Linked DNA regions of Chroococcidiopsis sp. TS-821. The protein of the gene in region 2 interacts with the protein of the main gene of each other region in a pairwise test. Links are inferred from orthologs where the notes say so. Each region holds a gene or a part of one and is shown on either strand. Other genes may lie near its edges.

What was found.
Region 1: the proteins of bioB (region 2) and B1A85_RS08310 interact in binary tests that used the Escherichia coli proteins (3 or more experiments, as listed by UniProt). The link is inferred for Chroococcidiopsis sp. TS-821 from one-to-one orthologs.

The regions. Positions count from the first base shown.
Region 1 is NZ_MVDI01000002.1:151,091-156,439, forward strand. The notes cover bases 2,557-5,349. They hold B1A85_RS08310 (class II glutamine amidotransferase), read left to right. Parts: upstream 2,557-3,465; coding sequence 3,466-4,233; downstream 4,234-5,349. Other genes in these bases: crtI (phytoene desaturase family protein), read right to left, coding at 2,557-3,239; cas3 (CRISPR-associated helicase Cas3'), read left to right, coding at 4,801-5,349. Outside these bases: B1A85_RS08295 (YdcF family protein), read right to left, coding at 76-864; more of crtI, read right to left, coding at 1,596-2,556.
Region 2 is NZ_MVDI01000001.1:1,223,569-1,231,621, forward strand. Bases 4,186-7,126 are described here. They hold bioB (biotin synthase BioB), read right to left. Parts: upstream 6,205-7,126; coding sequence 5,167-6,204; downstream 4,186-5,166. Other genes in these bases: B1A85_RS05590 (type II secretion system F family protein), read left to right, coding at 4,186-4,541; B1A85_RS05595 (hypothetical protein), read left to right, coding at 4,591-5,160; bioA (adenosylmethionine--8-amino-7-oxononanoate transaminase), read right to left, coding at 6,268-7,126. Also shown: B1A85_RS05580 (GspE/PulE family protein), read left to right, coding at 1-1,835; B1A85_RS05585 (type IV pilus twitching motility protein PilT), read left to right, coding at 1,946-3,082; more of B1A85_RS05590, read left to right, coding at 3,318-4,185; more of bioA, read right to left, coding at 7,127-7,572; B1A85_RS05610 (DUF2997 domain-containing protein), read left to right, coding at 7,923-8,053. UniProt on the Escherichia coli protein: Catalyzes the conversion of dethiobiotin (DTB) to biotin by the insertion of a sulfur atom into dethiobiotin via a radical-based mechanism.

The DNA of each region.
Region 1 (5,349 bases), on a different replicon or contig from region 2:
CTGCAATTATAGCGATCGCGACATAGAGAAATTTGTGTCTAAATGCATAATTTAGTAGCACTGTTGCCTATCGCCTTACAACCAACCGCGTAAACGATAGATAAGTAAACCAACATATTCTTTCAAAGCCCGAGTAGACTGATGCAATCGCTCGGCTTCTGGTAGTAAATTTAACAGTTTAGCTTCAGTTGAATTACCAGCATATTGCATATCGCCACTTGACAAAAAATCGGTAGGCGCTGGAATAGCTGCAATTTTAAGTTTGTTAAAGATAGCAAGCGATCGCGGCATATGCATTGCAGAAGTAACAAGTAATACTCGATTAAACTGACGCGCTTGCAGAATTTTTTTGACATTAACTGCATTTTCGTAGGTATTGAGCGAGTCTGGTTCTTGAATAATTGCCGATTCTGGTACGCCCAACTGCTGCATCACAATTGCCATATCAGCAGATTCCGATGAACCAGCAGCACCACTCCAATCGATCCGCCCACCGCTAAGAATCACAAAAGGCGCTTTTTTTTGATGATACAACTGCGCCGCATAAAACATGCGATCGCTTTCTTCAGATAAGTCGACAGAAGGGCGCGGCGGAAATGCAGGCTTAGTAGCACCGCCCAAAACGACGATGGCGTCAGCATTAGGTAATTCCTGCGGAATATTTTGAAATTCGAGCGATCGCACTAAAGAGCGCGAAACCCAGCCGTTACTCGCCAATAACAAAACGACAAGGGCTATAGTTAATGCAGTGGAGGCTTGACGCGGTTTTTTCCACAACGTCACTAGCGCAAATACGATTAAAATACACGCCAATCCTAGCGGATAGAAAAATAATGGTAATAACTTTGATAAATACAAAAACATCCTTGTTCACTGATTGCGTCAGGTTCAGTAACAAGAATAAACGCTAAATCTGTAAGTAACTAGGTAAAAACTGGTTGTAAATCCAAAACAAACCCAGGAAGAACACCTTCACCAGATAATGTTGTCGGCGCTGCTAAAATTTCAACTTCTTCTTGCCCAGCGCGATAAATTTCAACTTGTTTAGTACTAGGATTAATTAACTAACCTAACTGTAAACCGTTGTCTAAGTACTCTCGCATTTTCGCTTGAGTGTCAGCCAACTCCTCGGTTTCTGAAAGCAGTTCAATCACAAAATCTGGACACAAGGGTAAAAACTTTTTTCTTTGCGCTTGAGTTAAAGCATTCCAGCGCTCAATTCTTACCCAAGAAACATCAGGAGAACGAGTTGCACCATTTGGTAGGCGAAAACCTGTCGAGGAGTCAAAAGCTTTTCCTAAGCGATTTTGGCGATTCCAATTACCAAGATCAATATAAATTTCAAAGTTTCTATTTCCTGTTTCTCCTCCGGTAGGTGGCATAATAATTAGTTCTCCCCTGGTAGTTAATTCTAGTCGCAACTCGCGGTTAGCAGCGGCGAGTTGTTCAAACTGCTCATCCGTCAGTTTGAGAACGGGGGGAAGTTGTAGAGTAACGCTCATATCACGCCAAATTTTAGGATTAATACCGGAAAAAGTGCGATCGCTTCTTCTTAAGTGTAATTAAATAGCGATCGCACTTCTTAAAATTACTAACTATCGATAAGTCAATTTTGGTTCTGGTTGTCCCTTCACGATTTCTTCTGCTACTTTAAAATCTTGCGCGATTAATCGTGCCGTCATTTTCGCCGACATCATGACGCTGGGAGTTCCCGCCCCTGGTTGCGTTCCTGCACCGACAAGGTAGAGATTCGTGATATCTTCGCTACGATTGTGCGGACGGAAAAACGCTGACTGATATAACCGAGGTTCGGGACCAAAAGCATTACCAACATACGAATTGAGTGTATGCTCGAAGTAATCTGGCGTAATAAAGCTTTTGTAAACTATACGCTCAGTCAGTCCTGGTAAATAGCCGCGTTCGTCGATAAACTTCAAAACTTTATCCGCCAAGGGTTCTCCCAATTGTTGCCAATTTAACTTAGAACCATTATGCGGTACGGGTAATAGCGTATATGCCGCATGATGACCAGGAGGCGCGAGGGAAGGATCGGTTAACGTGGGAACGTGTAAATATTGTGAGAAATCTGCCGCTAAAATTTTTCGTCCAAAGATATCTCTTAAAAGTTCTTCATAGCGTGGACCAAGAATGATCGTATGGTGGCGCAGTTTTTCTGCTTCGCGCCCATCGGCTTTGAATCCAAAATAAATGACAAACAAGGACATCGACTGCTGAGTGAGTTTGATACGGGTGTCACTATTCCATCGTCGATACTTCGAGTCGATTAATTTGCCGTAAGTATTCGCCCAATCGCCGTTAGATACTACTAGATCGGCATTTAATACGCTACCATCTGCTAAAGTGATACCTGTCGCAACTTTTTTGCGCCCTTGGCGCGTGACATTAATTTTGCTAACTTCGGAATTATAAATAATTTTGCCACCGAGTTCTTCAAACTTACGCACAAAGCCCTTAACAAGTGCGCCAGTTCCACCCATCGCAAAATGGATACCCCAGGTTTTCTCGACAAAGTGAATCATCGCGTAGATTGCGGGAACCGATAGAGGATTTCCACCGACTAGTAAAGTTTCAAAACTAAAGACTTGGCGCAGCTTGTCGCTTTTAAAATACTTGCTACTGAAGCTAAAAAGATTGCGCACCGCATCCAAACGAATGAGATCCGGAGCAACTTTGAGCATCGATCCAACCGTGCCAAAGTGAGTGTAACCTAGTTCCAAAAAGCCGCGATCGAAAATTGCTTTCGCATCCTTGTGAAATCGTTCGTAGCCCTCTAAATCGCCAGGTTCGCCCAAGCGCTGAATCTGTTCGCGGGTATGCACTGGATCGCCATCGTAGTCGAAGAAAGAACCATCGTCGAAATAGATGCGATAAAACGGCAAAATCGGTACAATTTTGACATAACGACTCGTGTTTGAGCCACCAGAAACGCCAGTTTTAATGCGTTTGCTTTCATCTAGAATTTCCTCTGGAAAGTCTGGCGTGGCGAGATCGGCGCGATCGCGTTCGAGGGAAAATAATTCTTCGATAAAATGGGGAACTGTGATTACGGTAGGTCCCATATCAAAAGTAAATCCATCCACGTGGCGCACGTACGCCCGTCCACCAGGACTATCGAGTTTTTCTACAATGGTGGTGTCGAATCCCAAGCTTTGCAGGCGAATTCCCATAGCTAACCCACCAATACCGGCTCCGATTACAATAGCCTGCTGGCGACTCATACTCAACTCCTCTCAGGAATTTAACAATCTTTAATCTTTCCTTATTATGCCTTTATCTACAAGCGACGCGGCGATCGCAACACCCGTAGCCCAATGTACAATATGAGTAATCACGTAGAAGTAAAATGAACTTTAAAAGTTGGTAACTGGTCATTGGTCATTGTTAAGTGCTAACAGCTTTCCCATTACCGATTACCCAATACCGAATCCAAATCGCTAAGCTCTCATGTGCCAACTGCTGGGAATGAACTGCAATGTTCCAACAGATATTTGTTTTTCGTTTGAGGGCTTTTCGGCGCGGGGAGGAAGAACCGACGAACATCAAGACGGTTGGGGTATTGCCTTTTTTGAGGGTTTGGGGTGTCGTATCTTTCTAGATGCTAAACCGGCGATCGCTTCTCCTGTTGCAGATTTAGTACGACGCTATCCAATTCACTCAACGCACGTAATTGCGCATATTCGTAAAGCAACTCAAGGGGGAATTGCGTTAGTCAACTGTCATCCTTTTCAGCGCGAACTTTGGGGAAGATATTGGGTATTTGCGCACAATGGCAATCTTTTAGATTTTCACGCGCACACAAACTTTTATCAGCCTGTAGGTCAAACTGATAGCGAACGCGCATTTTGCTTAATTCTTGAAACTTTACGACAAAGCTTTCCTACGGGTAAACCTCGGTTAGAAAAACTATATCCTGTGCTGCAAGAAATTACTGCAACCATAGCAGCTAAAGGGATTTTTAACTATTTACTTTCTGATGGCGAACACTTTTTTACCTACTGCTCGACAAAGCTATGCTACATTGTCCGGCAAGCACCTTTTGCCGCAGCACATTTAATCGATGAAGATATTACTGTCGATTTTCAGAAATTAACAACACCAAGCGATCGCGTTGCTGTCATTGCAACTACTCCTCTCACTGATAACGAAGTCTGGACGCAAATTTCTCCTGGAGAACTCACGGTTTTTCAGGATGGCTTACCTTACCAATTTTAAAAATCTTCTTCCTCAGAACAGAATATATTAGTGGAGTTAAGAATAATTTGCAACTAGCTATAAGAAAAGCGACACTCTCCAGTTAAGATTCAATCTACTTGCAGGAGAATGCCACCAGTCACCTTGTCTTTTTTAAGTGGAGGTATCTTGGTATGAGCGCTTTGTCTAGCTCATTATTGCAATAGATTCTTAATTAGGTCAAGTAGTTTTTGGTTGGATTTGAAAATAAGTACGAAGCAAAAAGGCAAAAAGTTAAAGGCAGAAAGTAAGAGATTTTGTAGCAGTGATTGTGGAGCAACGTAGCTGTTGCTAAGATACAATGTTATTTTCCAGTTATTTCCCATTACCAAATCATTGTCATTAGGCTAGATTGGCTAGGACTAAATTGAAATGGGACTAAATTGAAAAATGATTAGAAGTCTTAACGCACCAATCATCTAAAAGTAATCCCACCTCAGGTGGGACTAAGTTTTAGTTTTAATTTCTCATTTAACCTGTGGACAAAAGAGTTCAAGGAAGTTAGACTGGTGGCAATTTTTAACGTCATAATAAAAAGACTTAAGCTAGATGCACTATTGCGAGTTTTTCTGGCAGTGCACAGGATTCTCTCCTTATCCTTGGCAGAAGCGTTTCTCGACTTGGAGCGGTAAATCAATCGCGGTAGTCGCTGCGCCTACAGGGGCGGGTAAAGAATTTGGGGTTGAGATTCCTTGGCTTTACTGCCATAAGATGAGTATTCCCACAACAGCCCGATTAATTTACGCATTGCCTACGCGATCGCTAGTAGAACAGGTTTATGAAAATACGCTTGAAGTTGTAACTAAATCAGGTTTGCCGATTAAGGTGTATTGCCTCAAAGGTGGCTTAGTTGAACACGGCTTTGAACAAGACTTAACTCAACCTGCGATTCTCATTGGCACGCAAGATCAGCTATTGTCACGTGCTTTAAATCGTGGCTTTGGCGTATCGTGGGGACAACGCCCGCTGCACTGTGCTGCCCTAACGAACGATTGCCGTTGGGTTTTAGATGAAATTCAGCTGACAGGTGTTGCTTACAGCACTTTGGTGCAACTTTATAAACACTGGCAAGAGTTGGGAACTTATGGACAAACTCAA
Region 2 (8,053 bases):
TGACTGGGCGTCAACTCTCACCCGACTTACTGCGGTTTTATAAAAAACAGCAACTTTTTGAACTCAAAATTGTCTACGGAGTTGAATTTATTGACCCTGAAATCAATCAAATTGCTACTAATCAAGTCGCAAATTTAATTGATACATTGATTCCAGTGGAGATATGCCGCCGTTTTCAATTAATGCCTTTATCCCAAACTGCCGATCCTCCTGCAGTGTTAGTGGCGATGGTCGATCCCGATCATCTTGAAGCTCAGGATAATTTAAGTCGCATTCTCCGTCCTAAAGGTTTAGGATGGCAACGCATCGGAATTGCGCAAGACGACTTTCAGCAGTTATTTGCTAAATACCTCGACGCCCAAGTTGAACAGCAAAAGCAGAAAGAATTACAAAAATCGGTAGATGTTCAATCGGAAATCGAAGGTTTAGAAGGTTTTGATTTACAAAATGCTCACGATGAGGTAGAAGCCGATTTAGGCGCGGCGATTCAAAATGCTGAAGCCGCTCCGGTCATTGCTTTAGTCAATAAAATTCTGGTTAAAGCACTGCAAGAAAAAGTTTCAGACATTCATATCGAACCGCAAGAAGAATATCTCAGAATTCGCTTTCGCAAGGATGGCGTTTTACGTCAAGCGTTCGATCCCTTGCCTAAGAAAATTGTTGCTGCGGTTGTCGCGCGTTTTAAAATTATTTCAGACTTGGACATCGCTGAACGGAGGATGCCCCAAGATGGAAGAATTCGGCGCGTATTTGAAGGACGTAAAGTCGATTTTCGCGTAAGTACGTTACCGAGTCGTTATGGTGAAAAAGTTGTCTTGCGAATTTTAGATAACTCAGCAACTCAACTCGGTTTAGATAAGCTCATCAGCGATGAAGAAAGTTTGCAAATTGTCCGCGAAATGGCGAGTCGTCCTTTCGGATTACTGTTAGTCACAGGACCAACAGGTTCGGGAAAATCAACGACTTTGTATTCGATCTTGGCAGAACGTAACGAGCCAGGAGTCAACATTAGTACTGCGGAAGATCCTATTGAGTATTCATTGCCAGGGATTACTCAGGTACAGGTGATTCGCGACAAAGGGATGGATTTTGCCTCGATTTTGCGGTCATTTCTGCGGCAAGATCCGGATGTGATTCTTGTGGGCGAGACACGCGATCGCGAAACTGCTAAAACCGCGATTGAGGCTGCATTAACAGGACACCTAGTATTGACAACACTCCACACAAATGATGCTGCAGGTGCGATCGCTCGTTTGGATGAAATGGGAGTTGAGCCGTTTATGGTTTCAGGAGCCTTACTTGGTGTTGTAGCCCAGCGTTTAGTAAGGCGTGTTTGTTCCGCTTGTCGCATTCCCTATAAACCATCTCCTCAGGAATTAGCGCGCTTTGGCTTAACCAGCTCGCAAGACGCTGGCGTGACCTTTTACAAAGCAAAAACTCTACAGCCTGAAGAAATTGCGACTGCTAAGAATCAAGGTGAACTTTGTCCTGAATGTAACGGTGTTGGTTACAAGGGACGTTGTGGGGTATATGAAGTCATGCGGATTAACCAGCGGCTGCAAACTTTAATTACCGAAGGCGCACCTACTGAACGCATTAAAGAAGTCGCAGTTGAAGATGGGATGAAGACCTTACTGTCATATAGCCTTGACCTTGTGCGTCGAGGTTTCACCACACTCGAAGAAGTTGAGCGCGTGACTTTTACGGATTCTGGTTTAGAAGCAGAACTCAAAGCCAAACGTAAAAGTTCTTTAGAATGTCGCACTTGTAGCGCCGAGTTACAACCAGAGTGGCTAGAATGTCCCTACTGTATGACACCACGTTTTCAGGAATAGTACGAACAACCCAGAACTATTGTCGTGGAAACCTTATTTTAACGCTAACCCCTGACCCCAACCTCTGACTTTTGCTATAGTCACCTACTTAAACACCAGGAGATGATTTTATGGATTACATGATTGAAGACCTCATGGAGCAGGTTATTGCTTGTGGCGGCTCCGATTTACATATTTCTGCTGGTTTACCGCCTTATATTCGCATTAGTGGCAAGCTGACTCCTACAGAGTACGAACCACTAACAGCAGAACAATGCCAGCGGTTGATTTTTACGATGCTCAATAATACGCAGCGCAAACATCTCGAGCAAAATTGGGAACTTGATTGCTCTTATGGAGTGCGAGGGTTAGCCCGCTTTCGTGTCAATGTCTACAAAGATCGCGGAACATATGCGGCTTGTTTGCGCGCGCTGTCTTCTCAAATTCCCAGCATGGAAGCTTTGAAGCTACCAGATATTGTGCGAGAAGTTTCTGAAAAACCACGCGGATTAGTTTTAGTTACGGGTCCCACAGGTTCTGGTAAGTCAACAACATTGGCGTCAATGATCAATAACATTAACATGACGCGCTCGGAACATATATTAACGATCGAAGACCCGATTGAATTTGTTTACGAACCAATTAAAAGCCTAATTCACCAGCGTCAAATCGGTGAAGACACTAAAAGTTTTGCTAATGCTTTAAGAGCTGCCTTACGTGAAGATCCTGATGTAATTCTTGTCGGTGAAATGCGCGACTTAGAAACAATTTCGCTGGCAATTTCTGCGGCAGAAACAGGTCATTTAGTATTTGGTACATTGCATACAAGTTCTGCTGCACAGACAGTTGACCGGATGGTTGATGTCTTTTCGCCTGAACAACAACAGCAAATCCGCGTTCAGTTATCTAACTCGCTCGTAGCCGTATTTAGTCAAACGCTAGTACCGCGTAAAAACCCAAAACCAGGTGAATTTGGTAGAGTTATGGCGCAGGAAATTATGATTGTGACTCCAGCGATCGCTAACTTGATTCGCGAAGGTAAAACATCTCAAATCTACTCAGCGATTCAAACAGGGGGAAAATTAGGAATGCAAACGCTAGAAAAAGTTCTCGCAGATTTATATAAAGCAGGAACTATTTCTTTAGAGGCAGCAATGTCTAAAACATCAAAACCTGACGAGTTACAGCGCCTAATTGGTGGTAATATACCAGCAGCGCAGGCAACGCCGGCTAGACCAGGTTCGAGTAAACCCGTACTTGTAAATTAAGTTTTTCGATCAATCATTAACTGCTAATAGTTCATTGATAATGACTTTGAAAAACTCTTGCTAATTGATATTCTAATTTGAGCTATTAGCTATTTATCTAAAATATAAAATATGGATAATTTTAGCTATGCAAAAATCTGACAGATAAGTTTTTAAATAAAATTATTTTGGTTAAAATTAGCTGCAAAGATTCTTAAATAGGAATTAAATTGTATTAGTCACTATATAATAAGCTATGCCTACCTACGTTGCTAGTGTTAGAGACTCGAAAGGACAACTTAGAAAAGAGAAAATTACTGCCAACTCTCCAAGTGAGGCACGTTCAAGTTTAAGAAATCAAGGTTTGTTTATTCAAGAAATTAAACAAGCTTCAGAGTTAGACCTGAGTAAAATTGACTTTCAGAAAATTACATTATTTTTATCAAAAGTCTCAGTTAAAGATAAAGCAGTATTTTCAAGGCAATTTTCTGCATTAGTCAATGCTGGAGTAGCAATTGTAAGAAGCTTGAGTGTACTAGCAGAGCAGTGTTCTAATCCTAAACTCAAAAAAGCTTTATTAGAAATTAGTTCTGACGTGCAACAAGGGGTGAACCTTTCTGAAGCAATGCGCAAGCACCCTGATTGCTTTGATAATTTGTATGTCAGTATGGTTCAAGCTGGCGAAGTTGGTGGCGTCCTCGATGAAGTTTTAAATCGCTTATCTAAACTCCTTGAGGATATAGCACGGCTACAAAACCAAATTAAATCAGCATTAGCTTATCCAGTTGTTGTGGGTTTATTAGCAATTGCTATCTTCATTGGAATGACAGTTTTCCTGATTCCAATTTTTGCGAATATATTTAAAGACTTGGGAACAGAACTTCCAGCATTGACACAATTTATGTTAGGTGTTAGTGCTTTTATTCAAGGTTTCTGGTGGATGATTCCGATTGTAATTGTTGTGCTTGGGTTTGCCTACCGTAACTACTACAGAACCCGAATTGGTAGAGAAACTATCGACCGTTTTTCTTTAAAAATGCCGCTATTTGGCGATTTAATTCAAAAGTCAGCAGTTGCACGTTTTAGTCGTACTTTCGGGGCTTTAACTCGTTCGGGAGTTCCCATTTTAACTGCTTTGGAGATTGTCCGAGATACCGCCGGAAATCAAGTTATTGCCAATGCAGTAGATGCATCGCGACAAGATATTCAACAAGGGGGAATGATCAGTATTGCTTTGCAAAAAGAGCGCGTATTTCCACCGATGGCAATTCAGATGATTAGTATTGGCGAGGAAACCGGAGAACTCGATCAAATGCTGATGAAAGTTGCAGATTTCTACGAAGATGAAGTTGAGCAAGCAGTCAAAGCCTTGACAAGTATTTTAGAACCTATAATGATTGTTGTTTTAGGTGGTATGGTTGGCTTAATTTTGCTTTCTATGTATCTACCTATGTTTAAAGTGTTTGATAGTTTGGGTTAAATCTACAGGAAATGCAAAAAGTCAGCTTTTCAAATTTTTCGCGCTAATCATGACTATCAAACAAGTTCAATACGAAAGTTGCTTAGCTGAGTATGCAAATGTTACTGGTGCGATCGCGCTACTCAAGCAGTATCGATCTTACTTAGAAATGCTTCCTAGCTTGCGACGCGCTCATGAAAGTATTATTGCAATTCCTTTACCGGTAGTACGGCTGCGCCAAAGTGCATATGACCATACTGAAATAACAGCAACGGCAACACAACTTCCTTGTGATGTTGCCATTTTAATGTGCGATCCTGAGTGGAAAATTAAAACTGGGGTCGAAATTATGATATTTGTGTATCGTCCATACGAAGATTTTTCTGACTTGCTCAAGCGCTGGCGACAAACGCAAGTTTTACTTGATAAAGACTATGAATGGATTTTACCTTCTTCTTACCAACATATTTTGAACGAAGGAGCTAATAAGCTTTATCCTTTATTTGTTATTTTCAATGAAACTCCAGACCGCATTAAGCTAGGGCTACAAGGAGCAAGTTTACCCTTTATTATTGAAACTCCTTCTAGACAAACAGATGAAGTAACAAATGATTTATTGTCATCAATGCCACCTGAATAGACAGAATCAAGCAGAAGCGATAAATTTAAATGATTCAGCTTCCAGCGGAGAACCGTCAGGGGCTTCAATGACAAACCCAGCATCGCGAATCATTTCTAGATCGCTATGACTTGCTTGTCCTGGAGTCGTTAAATAATCACCAATAAAGATTGAATTGGCTGGATAAAGTCCTAAAGGTTGCAGCGATCGCAAATGAACTTCTCTACCGCCAGCTATTCTGATTTCTTGTGAGGGAAGCACAAAGCGAAATAAACACAATACCCGCAGACAACGACGCGGATTCAATTCTTGAATCTTTTCAAACGGCGTTCCTGGAATCGGAATCAAAAAATTTAACGGAACACTTGTAACGTTTAATTCCCGTAAGGAAAATGCTAAATCGATGACATCATCATCCGACTCTCCCATTCCAATGATTCCACCCGAACAGGTTGTGATACCTGCAGCTTTGACATTCTCTACTGTCGCGACGCGATCGCCAAACGTATGCGTCGTACAAATTTGCGAGTAGTAATCGTCAGACGTATTCAAATTATGATTGACGCGATCTACCCCGACTTCTGCCAAACGCCGCGTTTGCTCTTGTGTCAACAACCCAAGACACGCACAAATTTTTAGGTCATAGTTGGCTTTCACCGCTTGTACAGCCTCCAAAACCTGTGCAAACACTCGTTCGCTAGGAGAACGCCCTGAAATGACCATGCAGAAAGTTCCCGCTTGCAATTTCTTTGCCTGCGCAGCAGCGTCTAGAATTTTTTCTTTAGCAAGGAGAGGGTACTTCTCAATTTCAGCAGTAGAAATCTTCGATTGCGAACAATAATGACAATCTTCTGGACAAAGCCCACTTTGAGCGTTCAGGAGAAAATGCAACCGGACGCGGTTTTCCCAGTAATGATAGCGCACGCGATAGGCAGCAGCGAGTTGATCGAGCAATGAACTATCAGGCGCATTGAGTACCGCCCGTGCGGCTTCACGCGTTAGTAGTTCTCCAGCCAAAGCGCGATCGGCAAGTTCGTTCCAATTAAGTGCAGCAGATTTCAGCATAAGAAGAGGTCGGAGGTCAGAGATTATGGTGAAAACAGAGGCAATAATTCTGATTGACCATTGCTATATGATAGTATCAAGTACGCGACGGATTGCTTGATAAATTGATTCAAGTTGCTCTGAGGTAATGCAGTAAGGTGGCATTAAGTAAAGCGTGTTACCTAGAGGGCGTAAGAGAAATCCTTCTGCTAGGAACCTTTTTTTGAGGATTGGCGCGATCGCATTAAAATACCCGCTCTCACTATCCGTAACAATGTCCATCGCGGCGATCGTTCCACAAGTGCGGACTTTATTGATTTTGGGATGATTTTGTAAGTATTTTTCTAGATAGCAACGATGCTGCTGTTCCAGATGGCGAAAACTAAGGTTTTGTTCTAGCAACTCTAAAGACGCAACGCCTGTAGCACAAGCTAACGGATTTCCTGTGTATGAATGACCGTGAAAGAACGTTTTACTGATATCATCGCTGTAAAACGCGCGATAAATATCTTCTGTTGCAACGGTTACAGCCAAAGGTAAGCAGCCGCCGGATAAACCTTTTGATAAACAAATAATATCCGGTGCGGTTTCGGCTTTTAAGCAAGCAAATAATTCGCCAGTACGCCCGAAGCCTGTCATCACCTCATCATAAATGACCAGTACGCCAAACGACTGCGCTAGGTTTTCTAAAGCTTGTAAAAACTGTGGACGACATATGCGCATTCCCCCCGCACCTTGTACCAGTGGTTCGATAAAAATACCTGCGTACCGCGTGGGATTTTGCTTAAGAAGACGCGTCAGGATCTCTAGAGTCTGTGCTTCACGCACTTCGACATCGGTATCATCGTCAAACGTAGCAGGGAAAGGCACAAGCTCCGTCGAGAACATTAACCGTCGAAAAGGCTGTTCCCAGGGTGAATTACCTGCGATCGACATTGCTCCTATCGTATCGCCGTGATATCCACCTTCAAAGCTAATAAACGTCGTGCGATCGCTTTCTCCTTGATTAAACCAATATTGATAAGCCATTTTCAGCGCGACTTCCATCGCGGTTGAGCCATTATCAGAAAAAAATACTCGCGTCAGCCGTTTTGGTAGATGCTGAAGTAATTTCCTCGCTAGCTGCTCGGCGGGTTCGTGCGTAAAACCTGTAAAAATGACGTGTTCTAAGGCTTGAGCTTGTTTGTAGAGCGCTTCAGCTAGTACAGGATGTCCGTGTCCGTGAATCGTTACCCACCAACTGGAAATACAATCCATAATTTGGCGTCCATCTTCAAGTTCGAGCATCACTCCATGTCCCTTGACGACTTTCAAAGGCGGCGGTGCAGTTTTCATTTGGGTGAATGGTTGCCAAATCGGAGAATGATAAATTTCTTCAATGCTGCTCATAAAAAAATTCAAGTTTTCTCACTAGAAAAGCCGTTAATAATCAGGAAAAATTAGAAAATACGACTCAATTCATGCTTTTTAGCTTCTACGCACGAGCTACTCGCTACTTAATTCTTACTTGACTGCTGCGGTTAGTTAAGCGAAACTGACAATAATTGATGTAAGGCTTCATCATATTGCTAAATTTTGTTAATTTTTTATTCTCTATAATTCGATAGATGAAACATTATTTAGCAATAGAGATAGTGAGGAGAGAGACTGGTAAGCATAAATGCTTACAAATAGCAACGAGCAGCCGATACAGTGTCGCTGCAAAATTATAAATAAAGCTATGGTGATTAGCTAGAAGTATGGAAACGCTAGAGTTTGTGATTTATCCCGATGGTCGCGTACAGGAAAAAGTTTCCGGTATTGTCGGAGCAACCTGTACCGAAGTAACAGCGGCAATCGAAGCAGAACTGGGGCAAGTCGTCAGTCACCA